Regions from separate parts of the Streptomyces sp. NBC_01508 genome, predicted to be linked through region 3. Evidence: riboswitches for the same ligand, from Rfam matches in the RefSeq annotation. Region 3 holds a riboswitch; each other region holds the start of a gene.
What was found. Region 3 has a riboswitch for cobalamin ahead of OG700_RS11795 (ribonucleoside-diphosphate reductase subunit alpha). Riboswitches for the same ligand answer to the same signal wherever they lie in the genome.
Positions count from the first base shown of each region.

Region 1 (3,302 bases), 980 kb from region 3:
GTGGTGAGCCGGAAGGACTCGGTCGCCCACGCCAGATACGCGGCCCGTCCGTCCGCGCGCAGCGGCAGCGTCTCGCGCAGCGCGGGTTCGTCGACCTGGATCACCGAAGTGCCCGCCTCCTCAAGGTCGTTCACCTCGTCGCGGAGGGCGAGCGCGACCTGCCGCGCGGTGTCACCGAGCGGCTGGTCGTCCCGGACGAAGGACCAGGCGAGCATCGTGACCGGTCCCGTCAGCATGCCCTTCACCGGGCGGTCGGTGAGCGACTGCGCGTACGACGTCCAGCGCACCGTCATCGGCTCCGGGCGCGAGATGTCCCCGGCGAGGACCGGCGGGCGTACGTAGCGGGTGCCGTACGACTGCACCCAGCCGTGCCGCGTGGCGACGTACCCGGTCAACTGCTCGGCGAAGTACTGCACCATGTCGTTGCGTTCGGGCTCGCCGTGCACCAGGACGTCCAGCCCCGCCTTCTCCTGAAAGGCGAGGACGTCGCGGATCTCGGCCTCGATCCGCTCCTCGTACGCCGCCGTCCCGATCCGGCCGGCCCGCAGATCGGCCCGCGCGGTACGCAGTTCGGCGGTCTGCGGGAAGGAGCCGATCGTGGTCGTCGGCAGCGGCGGCAGACCGAGGTGCGCCCGCTGGGCGGCGGTCCGTACCTCGTACGGCTGCGAACGGCGGGCGTCCGCGTCGGTGACGGCCGCGGCGCGGGCGCGCACGGCCGGGTCGCGGGTGAGCGCCGAGCCCGCGCGGGAGGCGAGCGCGGCGCGGTTGGCGGCGAGTTCGGCCGTGATGGCGCCCGTTCCCTCGGTCAGGGCGCGGGCCAGCGTGGCGACCTCGGCGCTCTTCTGGCGGGCGAACGCCAGCCAGCGGGCGATCTCCGGGTCGATGTCGCGCTCGGCGGTCGCGTCGAGCGGGACGTGCAGCAGGGAGCAGGACGGCGCGACGTCGACGCGGTCGGCGAGGCCGAGGAGCGTGCCGAGGGTGGCGAGGGACTTCTCGAAGTCGTTGATCCAGACGTTGCGTCCGTCGACCACGCCCGCGACCAGCCGCTTGCCGGGCAGCCCGCCCACGGCCGCGAGAGCGGCCAGATTGGCGGCGGCGGCCGATCCGGTGAAGTCGAGCGCGAGCCCTTCGACGGGGGCCTTGGCGAGCACGGGCAGCGCGTCGCCGAGCCGGTCGAAGTAGGAGGCGACGAGCAGTTTCGGCCGGTCGGTCAGGCCGCCCAGGTCGCGGTAGGCGCGGGAAGCGGCGTTCAGCTCGGCCGGGGTGCGGTCCTGCACCAGCGCGGGCTCGTCCAGCTGCACCCAGTCGGCGCCGGCCGCGCGCAGGTCGGCCAGGATCTCCGCGTACACGGGAAGGAGCCGGTCGAGCAGCGTCAGCGGCTCGAAGCCGGCGGCCACGCCGGGGGCGGGCTTGGCCAGCAGCAGATACGTGACGGGGCCGAGGAGCACGGGCCGGGCGGTGAGGCCGAGCGCGAGGGCCTGCGTCAGCTCGGCGACCTGCTTGGCCGAGTCGGCGGAGAAGACGGTGCCGGGGCCGACCTCGGGGACCAGGTAGTGGTAGTTGGTGTCGAACCACTTGGTCATCTCCAGGGGTGCCACGTCCCGGGTGCCGCGCGCCATCGCGAAATAGCCGTCCAGCGCGCGGTCCTGCGCGGTGGCCCGGGCGGTGTCCCGCGAATCCCGCGAATCCCGCGAATCCCGCGAATCGTGCGGCGCGTCGTCGCCGACCGCCGCGCGGTGCCGCTCCGGGATCGCGCCGACCATCACGCTGGTGTCCAGGACCTGGTCGTAGTACGAGAAGTCACCGGTCGGAACCTCGTGGACACCGTCGGCGACGAGCTGCTCCCAGTTGGCGCGGCGCAGCCGCGAGGCCACGTCCCGCAGGGCATCGGCGCCGACCGCGCCCTTCCAGTAGCCCTCGACGGCCTTCTTCAGTTCGCGGTTCGCGCCCTGGCGGGGGTAGCCGTACACGGTGGCGCGCGCTGCCGCGGCTGCGGACTTGTCTGTCACGGAACTCTCCTTCGCGAGTTGTCCTCCTGCGATCCCGGTGACGGATCGCGGACACGAAGGGGTACGGAACCGGACGGGCCGCCCGTACGTACGCGTACGTACGCCTGCCCGCCGATAGGTACGCCGACCCGCCCACGAGGTCACCGGAATCCCCGTACGCGATCGGTCGCGTACGCACAGCGGGCAGGTCTTCGGACTCGTGGGCACGCCGGTCGGGTGCGGACACCCGGCGGACACCTACTGACCGTCGCTTCCCAGGCCCGGCACGGGCCCAGTGCTGATGACGGCGGTCGTTCCCACTCACCGCTGCGGGGCAGTCCCGGATTCTCACCAGGTTCCCTCTTGCGACGTTCCCGCCCGTCGGACGGGAACGAACCAGCTGCACCGACCAGCCTAACCCGTGCCCATCAGCTCCCTCGAAGGCTCACCAGATATTCATGAACGGCGTAATCCCCCTGCTTCCGGGGCGAGTTCACGCAACGCGCGGAAGCGCGGTACCTCCTTGACACACATAATTGGTCTAAGCCACCATCCGATTGGCCTGTACCAAGTTCAAGGGCGGTTCGCTGAGCCGGCCGAGCGATGCGCCTTCGGAGGACCCGCATGGAGCCAAGCACCCGGCCGAACAGCCAGCCGAACAACCAGCCGAGCAGTGAGCCGCGCGCCACGCCGAGTACTGCGTCCAGCACCCGGCGGAGCGCCACGTCGAGCGGCCGTCGCGACCGGCTGACGCGACTCGCGGAGTCCACGCTCCAGCCCGGATTCGTCGGCACGACCCTGCCCGACTGGGTCCGCCGCGGGATCGCCGGCGGCCTCACCTCCGTCGTCCTGTTCGGCCGGAACATCGTCGACCCCGAACAGGTCGCGCGCCTCACCGCCGAACTACGCGCGGAGAACCGCGACCTCATCATCGCCATCGACGAAGAGGCCGGCGACGTCACCCGGCTCGAAGCCTGGACCGGCGCCTCCCGGCCGGGCAACCTCGCACTCGGCGCCGTGGACGACGTGGAGCTGACCGAGTCCGTCGCCCGCGACATCGGCCGCGAACTCCACGCCGCCGGCGTCTCCCTCGACTACGCGCCCAGCGCCGACGTCAACTCCAACCCCTTCAACCCGGTCATCGGCGCCCGCTCCTTCGGCGCCGGCACGGACGTCGTCTGCCGGCACACCGCCGCCTGGATCCGCGGACTCCAGTCGGCCGGCGTCGCCGCCTGCGCCAAGCACTTCCCCGGCCACGGGGACACCTCGGTCGACTCCCACCACGGCCTGCCACAGGTCTCGGCGAGCGCCGAG
Region 1 is NZ_CP109419.1:3,598,172-3,601,473, reverse strand. Features, by position in the region: gene metE (5-methyltetrahydropteroyltriglutamate--homocysteine S-methyltransferase) at 1-2,009, opposite strand, end outside; cobalamin riboswitch at 2,174-2,404, opposite strand; gene OG700_RS16490 (glycoside hydrolase family 3 protein) at 2,613-3,302, shown strand, end outside.
Region 1: another riboswitch for cobalamin. It lies ahead of metE (5-methyltetrahydropteroyltriglutamate--homocysteine S-methyltransferase); the one in region 3 lies ahead of OG700_RS11795 (ribonucleoside-diphosphate reductase subunit alpha).

Region 2 (3,302 bases), 2.3 Mb from region 3:
TGGCGCGCGTGTTCGGACCGCAGAAGGGCGCGACCCCGGCCGGCGTGGAGGTGCTGTCGGCGGCCCTGGAGCGCTGGGCGGCGGTCCTCACCCGGGACCTGTCGCCACGGATCGATCTGCGGACGGCCCCCGGCACCGGTGCCTCCGGCGGTCTGGGAGCCGGACTGGCCGCGGTGGGGGCGCGGCTCCTGCCCCGCTTCGACGTCCTGCTCGACCGGCTCGACCTGGACGCCAGGCTGGCCCGCGCCGATCTGGTGATCACGGCCGAGGGCGCGCTGGACCACCAGACCGTACGCGGCAAGATCCCCGCGGAAGTCGCGAGCAGGGCACACGCGGCCGGAGTGCCGGTGTTCGTGCTCGCGGGCACCATCGGGCCGGGCGCACACCTGGTACGGGCGATCGGCGTCGACGCGTACAGCGCGATCCTGCCGGCTCCGATGTCGCTGCCCGAAGCGATCGAGGGCAGCCGCGAGATTCTCGCCGACGCCACGGAACGGTCCCTGCGGATAGTGGAGTTGGGCACCCGGCTGGCTGCCCGGGCGGCGTGAGTGTTCGGCCGCGACATCCGGTTCGTACGCCCTTCGCCGCCGGTTCGGTCTTTCCGAACCAGGATCGGGGTGGTCGCTCCATCGTGCCCGTGACCTGCTGATACATACGGTCGAGCCATGTGCGGTGGCGACGCTGTCGATGTGCGAGCCGGTCAGCACCGGGGCCGCGGTGGGGTCGGTGCCCTCGCGGCGGCCGTAGACGTTGCCCATGGCGTCGACGCGGACGCTCAGCCCGGCCTGCTCCATCCACGCGACGACCATGCGCCACCCGGCCGCGTCGGCGTCGGTCAGGGCGAGGCGGTCGACGCCGCGCAGGCCGGTGCGCTCGTCGTCGTACGCCTCCGAGCGGGGCGGTGACAAGAAGACCCGGACGGAGCCTCGACGGGAGAGCGACGAACGGGCCGCCGTCCAATCGCGTGGTACGGCTTCCTGTACTGCTCTGCCGCTGGGCATTCGGGCTCGGCCCGGCCTCCAGCCGTGCCACACCGCTGCGCGTCAGCCCCGGAGTCCCACCGGGTTCCCCCACTCGGCAGTCGGGGAGGATACCCGAGCGCCGTCGACCCGCCAAGAGCGCCCGGCACGGGCCGTACCGGGAGACACAGGCCACCTTGACGCTCTGTGCGTACACGTGTTCCACTGCGCCTGATTACCGCTCGACACCCAGGGGAAGCCGGTCGAAACCCGGCGCTGACCCGCAACCGTAGGCCCGTCAACTCCTTGACGGGCGAGCCGGATTACCTGGGTGGGAGATATTCAGCGAAAGACGCCGTCGCGGACTACGGCGTGGTTCGGACGGCTCCCCGGCGTCTGCCGTGGGCCTTCGGTCACGCACGGCTCCGCCTCGGGTGACTCAGGGGGCCGTGGTGGAGACCGGGAACAGACCAGACCGTCGCGTGGCGGCGAGACTTCTCTCGCTGCTGTCCGCCCTGCTGCTGACGGTCGGACTCGGCACAGCACTCGTGACCACGGCCGCCCCGGCGGCGGCGGATCCGATCGGCGACTGCACCGCCACCAGAGGCGCGGTCGTCGCCGTCGACTTCGGCGACTGGGGCGGCGACGTCGTACGAGGCTGCGACACCACCCTGACCACCGGCATGGACCTGCTGCACGACGGCGGATTCACCACCACCGGCACGGTCCACGACGGCCCCGGCTTCATCTGCCGCATCGGCCACGACAGCTTCAAGGGCGGTGCGCAGCACCCCACTCCGGCCGACGAAGCCTGTCAGCTCACCCCGCCGGCCAACGCCTACTGGTCGTACTGGCTCGCGCCCGTCGGCCAGGACCACTGGACGTACAGCCCGCTCGGCGCGCTGAGCCGGCAGCCCAAGCCGGGCGAGGTCGAGGCGTGGGTCTTCGGCCCCACCGACATCGGCGGCGGCAGCGGGCAGCCGGGCTTCACCCCGGACGACGTACGGCCGGGTGGTGGCGGTGACCCGGATCCGGGTACCAGCACACCGCCCCCGGTGGAGCCGGGGACGGTCGACACCGACGCCGCCGCCGGCTGGCTCACGGGCCGGCTGAAGGACGGTGACCACATCTTCGACGAGGGCGCCGAGGGGCCGAACCACCTCCAGACAGCGGAGACGGCCTTCGCCCTCGCCGCCGCGAAGGGGCGCGGCGCGACGTTCGACAAGACAAAGGCGTATCTCACCGCGCACACCGCCGAGTTCGCGTATCCCCGGGGCATCGGCGAGGCACCCGACCCCAAGGGCGCCGCCCGGCTCGCGCTGGTCGCGGAGATCGCCGGGGACGATCCACGTGACGTCGGCGGGCACGACCTCCTCGCGGACCTCGCCGCGAACGTGTGCGTGGCCGGACCGGAGAGCGGCAGTACTCCCGGGTGCTCCGCCAAGGGCGACTTCACGGACGCCGGTACGACGGAGGCGCAGGCGCTGTCCGTCCTCGCCCTGCTGCGGGGCGACGTGAAGCCGCCGGCCGAGACGGTGTCCCGGCTGGCTGCTCTGCAATGTGCCACCGGGGGCGTCACCGGTGTGCTGATCCGGCCGGGCGAGAACTGCGAGGGGGACGCCGCCACCACCGCGCTGGTGGCGCTCGTCCTGGAGCGCGCGGGCGGCCACGACCGCGCCGTGACCAAGGCCCTGGACTTCCTCAAGAAGTCCCAGCGGGACGACGGTGGATACGTCGCCTACGTCGGGTCCGCCGCCGGAGATGTCGCCATCACCGCCGCGGCGTCGCAGGCGCTGCGCGCGCTGGGCGACGTGACGCGCGCCGACGCGGCGATGTCCTGGGTGTCGAGGCAGCAGAACGACGACGGCGGCTTCGGGTTCGAGGAGGCGATGACCGAGTCGTTCCTGTACCCGACCGTGCACGCGACCATCGGCGGCGCGGGAACCAACCTCGTCACGCTGACGACGAAGCCCAGCGAGCCGACCGAGCCCACGGACCCGCCGACCACACCTCCTCCGACGGATCCGGCCACCGACCCGCCGGGCGACGGTGCCGGCCCCGACCTCAAGAAGGGCACCGCCTACCTCACCGCCCCGGCCCGCCTCAAGCAGGGCCGCTACTACGAGAACATGGCCGGCTCAGGCTTCGCCGACTACGGCCTCACCATCGACGGCGCGTTCGCCCTCGCCGCCACCGGACACGACAACAACGCCCTGCGCGGCATCGTCGACTTCCTCGACGGCGAGGGCGAGGACGGCAGCACTCCGGGCCGTACCGTCAACGACTGGACGGGTGTCGGTACGACGCACGCCGCCGGCGGCTCCATCGGCAAGGCCGCCCTGC
Region 2 is NZ_CP109419.1:347,317-350,618, reverse strand. Features, by position in the region: gene OG700_RS01570 (glycerate kinase) at 1-548, shown strand, start outside; gene OG700_RS01565 (hypothetical protein) at 666-905, shown strand; cobalamin riboswitch at 975-1,118, opposite strand; cobalamin riboswitch at 1,166-1,310, shown strand; gene OG700_RS01560 (prenyltransferase/squalene oxidase repeat-containing protein) at 1,442-3,302, shown strand, end outside.
Region 2: another riboswitch for cobalamin. It lies ahead of OG700_RS01560 (prenyltransferase/squalene oxidase repeat-containing protein); the one in region 3 lies ahead of OG700_RS11795 (ribonucleoside-diphosphate reductase subunit alpha).

Region 3 (3,302 bases):
CCCGTGTCCGTCACGAACGCGCCGATGTTGATCGAGCCGAGGTTGCAGACGGCCGTCTCGCCGTCGTCCGTGACCTCCAGGATCTCGGTGCAGAGGTTCGAGGAGTGCACGACGCTGCCGGGCTCGGCGGTCTGGTTCGCCGTACGGTTCGACGCGTCCTTGAAGGTCATCCAGCCGTTGCCGGTCTGCGCGAGGGTGCGCATCATGCGGCCGTACAGCTCGCGCGCCGGGATGGTCCTGCGGGCCTTGCCCGCCGCCTCGGCCGCGCGGTACGCAGTGTCGAAGCCGTCGCCCCACAGATCGACCAGCTCGGGCACGTCGGAGGGGGAGAACAGCGACCAGTCGCCGTCCGTGTCGACCCGGCGCATGAACTCGTCGGGGATCCAGTGCGCGAGGTTGAGATTGTGCGTACGGCGCGCCTCCTCGCCCGTGTTGTCGCGCAGCTCCAGGAACTCCTCGATGTCCGCGTGCCAGGTCTCCAGGTAGACGCAGGCCGCGCCCTTGCGCCGGCCGCCCTGGTTGACGGCGGCGACCGAGGAGTCCAGCGTCCGCAGGAACGGCACGATGCCGTTGGAGTGCCCGTTCGTGCCGCGGATCAGTGAACCGCGGGCGCGGATACGGGAGTACGAGAGGCCGATCCCGCCCGCGTGCTTTGACAGGCGGGCCACCTGGTGGTAGCGGTCGTAGATGGAGTCCAGCTCGTCCAGCGGGGAGTCCAGCAGATAGCAGGACGACATCTGGGGGTGCCGGGTGCCGGAGTTGAAGAGCGTGGGGGAGGAGGGGAGGTAGTCGAGCCGGCTCATCAGGCCGTACAGCGCGGCGACTTCGTCCACGGCGGCCGGGGAGTCGTCCTTGGCCAGCCCGGACGCGACGCGCAGCATGAAGTACTGCGGCGTCTCGATGACATCGCGGGTGATCGGGTGCCGGAGCAGATAGCGGCTGAAGAGCGTGCGCAGACCGAAGTAGCCGAAGCGGTCGTCGGCTGCGGGGTCGATCAGCGCGTCGAGGCGGGCGGCGTGGCGGGTGACGAACGCGGCCGTACGGTCGGCGATCAGGCCCTCCGCGTGGCCCACGGCGACCGACGAGGAGAACGAGACGGCGCCCTGGCCGGCGGCCTCGTCCGCGATGGTGCGGGTGAGCAGGCGGGCGGCGAGACGGGAGTACGCGGGGTCCTCCGAGATGAGCCCGGCGGCGGCCTCGGTGGCGAGTTCACGCAACTCGGCCTCGTCGGAGGCGGCGTTACGGCCACGCAGCGCGGCGGCGGCGACCCGGCCGGGGTCGGTGTCGGCCAGGTCGGCGGTGAGGTCCATGAGGACCCGCAGCAGGGCCGTACCGGGTCCGTCGGCCGCGACGGCCGTACCCCGTTCCCGCTCGGAGATCGCTGAAGCCGGATCGGCTGGCGCGATGGTCACGTGGTGCTCTCCCTCGCTCGGCTCTGGGCCACGGAGGGAGGGGCACGGCAGCGCACGCCCGCGTACGCCGCCCCGGAAACGGGCAGCGCGCGGTGCGGCGTCCACCGGCCCAACCGCGAGGCCCGGACGTCTCGGCACCCGGATCGGTCGAACCGGGTGCGCCGTCGGCAGGTGCTCGGACTCGCGGGGCGCGCAAAGCGCACCACAGCACACCGTTGCGGGACAGTTCCGGATTTCCACCGGATTCTCCTGCGGCGACAGCAGACTTGAGCATACATGTGGGGTCGGTTGGGAGAAGCACCCCCCACATGTTGTGTCGTGGGTGTTTCGCCTTGCCCTGAAACGGCCCCGAAACGCCTTAGATTTCCAGGCTGTACGTGAGCAGGGGCGAGAGAGCGGGAACCGGCGACCAGTCCCGCTCCGGGGTCCGTACGAAGTCCAGCCGCTCGTAGATCCGGTGGGCGCCCAGCATTGTCTCGTGGGTGGACAGACACACCCGCACGCACCCCTCGGTGCCCCGCGCCCGGTCCACGCACGCCCGCACCAACGCCTCGCCGACACCGCGCCCCCGGGCGGATGACGCGACCGCCAGCATGCGGAACTCGGCCTCCCCCTCCCTGGCGATGTTGGCCCACGCGGACCCGCCGGAGGCGTGGGCGACCCCACCGAGGACCACCCCGTCCGCGTCGACGGCCACGAGCACGTCGGACCCGGCGGCCCGCCCCGCGACGTCGCGCAGGGTCTCCAGATAGGGATCGTCCGCCCCGAAGTCCAGCAGCCCGTCGTCCAGATAGGCCCGCGCGGTGATCTCCCCGAGCGCCGCGTACTCGGCGGGCTCGGCCGCTCTGATCGTGAAGTCGGCCGCCGGCCGTATCGCCTGGTTCATCACAGCAGTGTGCGACACGGCGACGGCGGCGCGTTGTCCGAGGGGGTCGCTACCGTTGTGGGCGACGTGAGGGGGTCCAGCGGCGTGGCTACTACCGACCGGCTCCATGTGGAGACCCACGACTTCGACGAGTTGTACCGGATTCTGAGCCGCACGGCCGAACGTGCCCCCCTGGAACTGATCGACGGGAAAGTGCACGGCAAGGCGGGCCCGGACGGCACGCACGGATGCATCATGCAGTGGCTTGTACGCTGCTGTTTGCGGTCGAGACCGGAGCTGTGGCTCTATCCAGTCCAAGGGCTGAGAGTCCAGCGACATCTCCTGGGCCGCGCCCGGCCGGACGGTGCTCTCGCTCCGAGCGGTGCCTTCGCGGGCCAGGGCGAGTGGGTCGACCCCGGCCCCGTCCTGATGGCCGTCGAGGTCACCTCGTACGACTCCGACACCGACGCACGCGACCGGGTGGAGAAGCCCCGTTCCTACGCCGAGACCGGTGTCCCCGTCTATCCGCTGATCGACCGCGACTCCTGCGAGGTGACCGTCTACAGCGAGCCGGATGGTGTGCGCTACGAGAGCGCCCGCACCGTGCCGTTCGGCAAGAGCGTCGTCCTGCCCGACCCCGTGGGCATCACGCTGGAGACCGAGCAGCTGAAGGACTGGGTGCACTGACACCCGCTCGCGCACGGCGAAGGGCCGTCGTACCCCCATCGGGATACGACGGCCCTTCGCCGTACTGGCACGGCCGCTCAGCAGCAGCGGAACCCTTCCCTCGGGTCCGCCTCACGCGCGTCCATCCGGGCGCGTTCGAAGGCGCGGCGCGTCACGGGCTCCGCCGTCGGGTCGCAGGCACGGGTGTGGGCCACGTAGTGGTCGTACGCCGACTCACCCGTCAACTCCCGCACGTACCAACGGATCCGGCCCACGGCGTGGCGCACCTTCGCCGCCGGGGTCATGACGGACCCGCCCCGGTGGACGCCTTCGCCGCCGCCAGTTCCGCCTTCTCCTCC
Region 3 is NZ_CP109419.1:2,618,473-2,621,774, reverse strand. Features, by position in the region: gene OG700_RS11795 (ribonucleoside-diphosphate reductase subunit alpha) at 1-1,412, opposite strand, end outside; cobalamin riboswitch at 1,561-1,693, opposite strand; gene OG700_RS11790 (GNAT family N-acetyltransferase) at 1,771-2,298, opposite strand; gene OG700_RS11785 (Uma2 family endonuclease) at 2,383-2,964, shown strand; gene OG700_RS11780 (YbdD/YjiX family protein) at 3,042-3,248, opposite strand; gene OG700_RS11775 (carbon starvation CstA family protein) at 3,245-3,302, opposite strand, start outside.

Region 4 (3,302 bases), 3.0 Mb from region 3:
GCGTCCTCACCCTCGGCTTCTCGGACGCCGGCGACACCGCGGCCACCGGCAACCTCTGGCAGCACGGCGGCATCTTCCCCAACGGCATCGGCTCCAGCCTGATGACCCTTCAGGGCGTGATGTTCGCCTACCTGGCCGTCGAACTCGTCGGCGTCACCGCGGGCGAGTCCGAGAATCCGGAGAAGACACTCCCCAAGGCGATCAACACGCTGCCCTGGCGCATCATCGTCTTCTACGTAGGCGCGCTCACCGTCATCCTCGCCGTCGTCGAATGGACCGAATTCAGCGAGGGCGAGAGCCCGTTCGTGCACGCCTTCGCCAAGATCGGCATCCCGCTCGGCGCCGGAATCGTCAATTTCGTGGTGCTGACGGCGGCCCTGTCGTCCTGCAACTCCGGCATGTACTCCACCGGCCGGATGCTGCGCGACCTCGCCGCCAACAGCGAAGCCCCGAAGGCCCTGGGCAAGCTCAACTCCCGCAGGACACCGGCGTTCGGCATCGCGGCGTCCGTCGCGCTGATGGGCATCGGCGTCGTCCTCAACTACGTCGTCCCCGAGAAGGCGTTCCTGTACGTCACCTCGGTGGCCACCGCCGCCGGCATCTGGACCTGGATGATGATCCTCATCAGCCACATCAAGTACCGCTCCGCCGTGGTCGCGGGGAGGCTGCCGGCGTCCTCGTTCCCGGCGCCGGGCGGCTCGGCCCTGAGCTGGGTGGCGCTGGTCTTCCTGTCCTTCGTGACCTGCCTGATCGCGTACGACTCCGACGCCCGGGTGTCGCTGTACGTCGGCGCGCTCTGGGCGCTGTTCCTGGCCGGCGGCTGGGCGCTGCTCAAGAGCCGTAACCCGGGACTGGCGGCGCGCGCCTCCGGGGAACGGCGCGACCCGGAAGGCCCGCACGAGCCGGAGTACGCGAAGGTGTCCGACTGACGCGGGCGTCCCACCGGCTGTCCCACCGACGCGTCCCACCGGTCCGTCCCACCGGTCCGTCCCACCGACCCGTCTCACCGGCCGTCTCATCAGGTGGCCTCCGTATCTCACACGCGGAGGCCACCTGCTTATCCTTCACCTCATGCTCACCATCACCCAGGCGCTGTACGACCGGATCGTCGCCCACGCGCGGGCGGACCACCCCGACGAGGCGTGCGGCGTGATCGCGGGCCCGGAGGGCAGCGACCGGCCCGAGCGCTTCATCCCCATGCTCAACGCGGCCCGCTCGCCCACGTTCTACGAGTTCGACTCGACCGAGCACAAGCAGCTCGACAACGAGCTGCGCGAGCGCGACGAGGACGTGGTGGTCATCTACCACTCGCACACCGCGACCGAGGCGTACCCCTCCCGCCGGGACATCGACCTGGCGATGGAACCGTTCGCCCACTACGTCCTGGTCTCCACCGCCGACACCGACGACATGGGCCCGTTCCAGTTCCGCTCGTACCGCATCGTCGAGGGCGAGGTCACGGAGGAAGAGGTCGAGGTCGTCTGAGAGACTGACGCGATCCAGGGCGGCAGGACCCAGGAAGCCGGTGCGAATCCGGCACGGTCCCGCCACTGTGACCAGGCCCCGCGAGCGCGGGTCCCGGAAGCCAGGAACTGACCTGTCGCCCTTCTCCCACCATGCCAGGGGACGCGGAAATCCCCCGGAGGAGGCCCAGTCATGTCCTCGCGGCGCCACGCCCTCATACCGGCGGTCCTGCTCCCGCTGCTGCTCCCGCTCGCCGCCTGCTCCACCACCCCGGACCCCGTCCGGAACGACGGAGCGCCGGCCGCCGGATTCCCGTACACGGTCACCAACTGCGGTGTGAAGACCACCTTCGAGGCACCCCCGAAGCGCGTGGTCACGATGAACCAGCACGTCACCGAGATCATGATCGAACTCGGTCTCGCCAAGTCCCTCGTCGGCACCGCCTGGCTGGACGACGCCGTCCTGCCCGCCTACGAGAAGGCGTACGACAGCGTCCCGGTCATCGCCAAGGAGTACCCCTCCAAGGAGAGACTCCTCGCCGCGAACCCCGACTTCGTCTACGGCGGCTACGCCAGCGCCTTCGCCGCCAAGGACGGCCGCACCCGCGACGACCTCAAGGACGCCGGCATCGACACCCGGCTCAACCTGGAGAACTGCGCCGATGGCCGGACCTCCATGGACGACGTCTTCCGTGAGATCGAGGAGGTCGGCCGCACCTTCGGTGTCGCCGACCGCGCGAAGAAGTGGACCGCCGAGGCGCGCACCACCCTCGCCGCCACCGCCGCCGGGCTCGAAGACACGAAGCCCCTCCCGGTCTTCGTCTACGACAGCGGCGACAAGACCGCGTTCACCGCCGGCGGCAAGGGCATCGGCAACGAGCTGATCGAGCGGGCCGGCGGGCGCAACGTCTTCGCCGACCTCGACAGACCCTTCGGCGACGCCACCTGGGAACAGGTCGTGGCCCGCAAGCCCGAGACGATCCTCATCTACGACTACGGCGCCACCACCGTCGCCCAGAAGAAGAAGCGGCTGCTGGAGGACCCCGTACTGAAGGACGTCCCGGCGATCAGGAACAAGCGCTTCGCCGTCCTGCCGCTCTCCGACGCCGTCCTCGGTGTCCGCGCCCCCGCCGCCGTCCAGCGCCTCGCCGACCAACTCCACCCCGGGGCGGGCGCGTAGGGCCGACGGCCATGAGTCGCACAACCCCGCCCGGCCACCACCACCCCCGTCACCATCACCCCGGCCACCACCCGCCCGGCCACCACCACCGCAGGCTGCGCCAGGCCGTCGTGCTCACCTGCCTCGCCGCGGCCCTCGCCTGCGCCGTCGTCGCCGGGCTCGCGCTCGGCTCCGTACGTATCCCGCCCGGTGAGGTGCTCACGATCCTCACCGGCGGCGCGGAGCCCAGCCCCTTCCGCACGATCGTCCTGGACGTACGGCTGCCGCGTGTGCTGCTCGGCGCGGTCGTCGGCGCAGGTCTCGCCGTCGTCGGGACGGTCCTCCAGGCCCTCGTACGCAACCGGCTGGCCGACCCGTTCCTCCTCGGGATCTCCTCGGGGGCGTCCACCGGCGCCGTACTCGTCCTGGTCCTCGGCATCGGCAGCGGCATCGGCGGCGGGATCACCACCACCGTCGCCATGCCGGCCGCCGCCTTCGCGGGCTCGCTCGTCGCGATGACCCTCGTCTACGCGCTGGCCCGGCGCGGCGGCACGATGACCGGCGGGCGCCTCGTACTGGCCGGGGTGACCGTCTCGTACATCCTGTCCGCGTTCACCACGCTCGTCCTGGTGGTCTCCGCCCGGCCCGAACACTTCCAGGAGGCGCTGTTCTGGTCGCTC
Region 4 is NZ_CP109419.1:5,577,119-5,580,420, forward strand. Features, by position in the region: gene OG700_RS25940 (amino acid permease) at 1-929, shown strand, start outside; gene OG700_RS25945 (Mov34/MPN/PAD-1 family protein) at 1,072-1,485, shown strand; cobalamin riboswitch at 1,485-1,616, shown strand; gene OG700_RS25950 (ABC transporter substrate-binding protein) at 1,657-2,643, shown strand; gene OG700_RS25955 (FecCD family ABC transporter permease) at 2,655-3,302, shown strand, end outside.
Region 4: another riboswitch for cobalamin. It lies ahead of OG700_RS25950 (ABC transporter substrate-binding protein); the one in region 3 lies ahead of OG700_RS11795 (ribonucleoside-diphosphate reductase subunit alpha).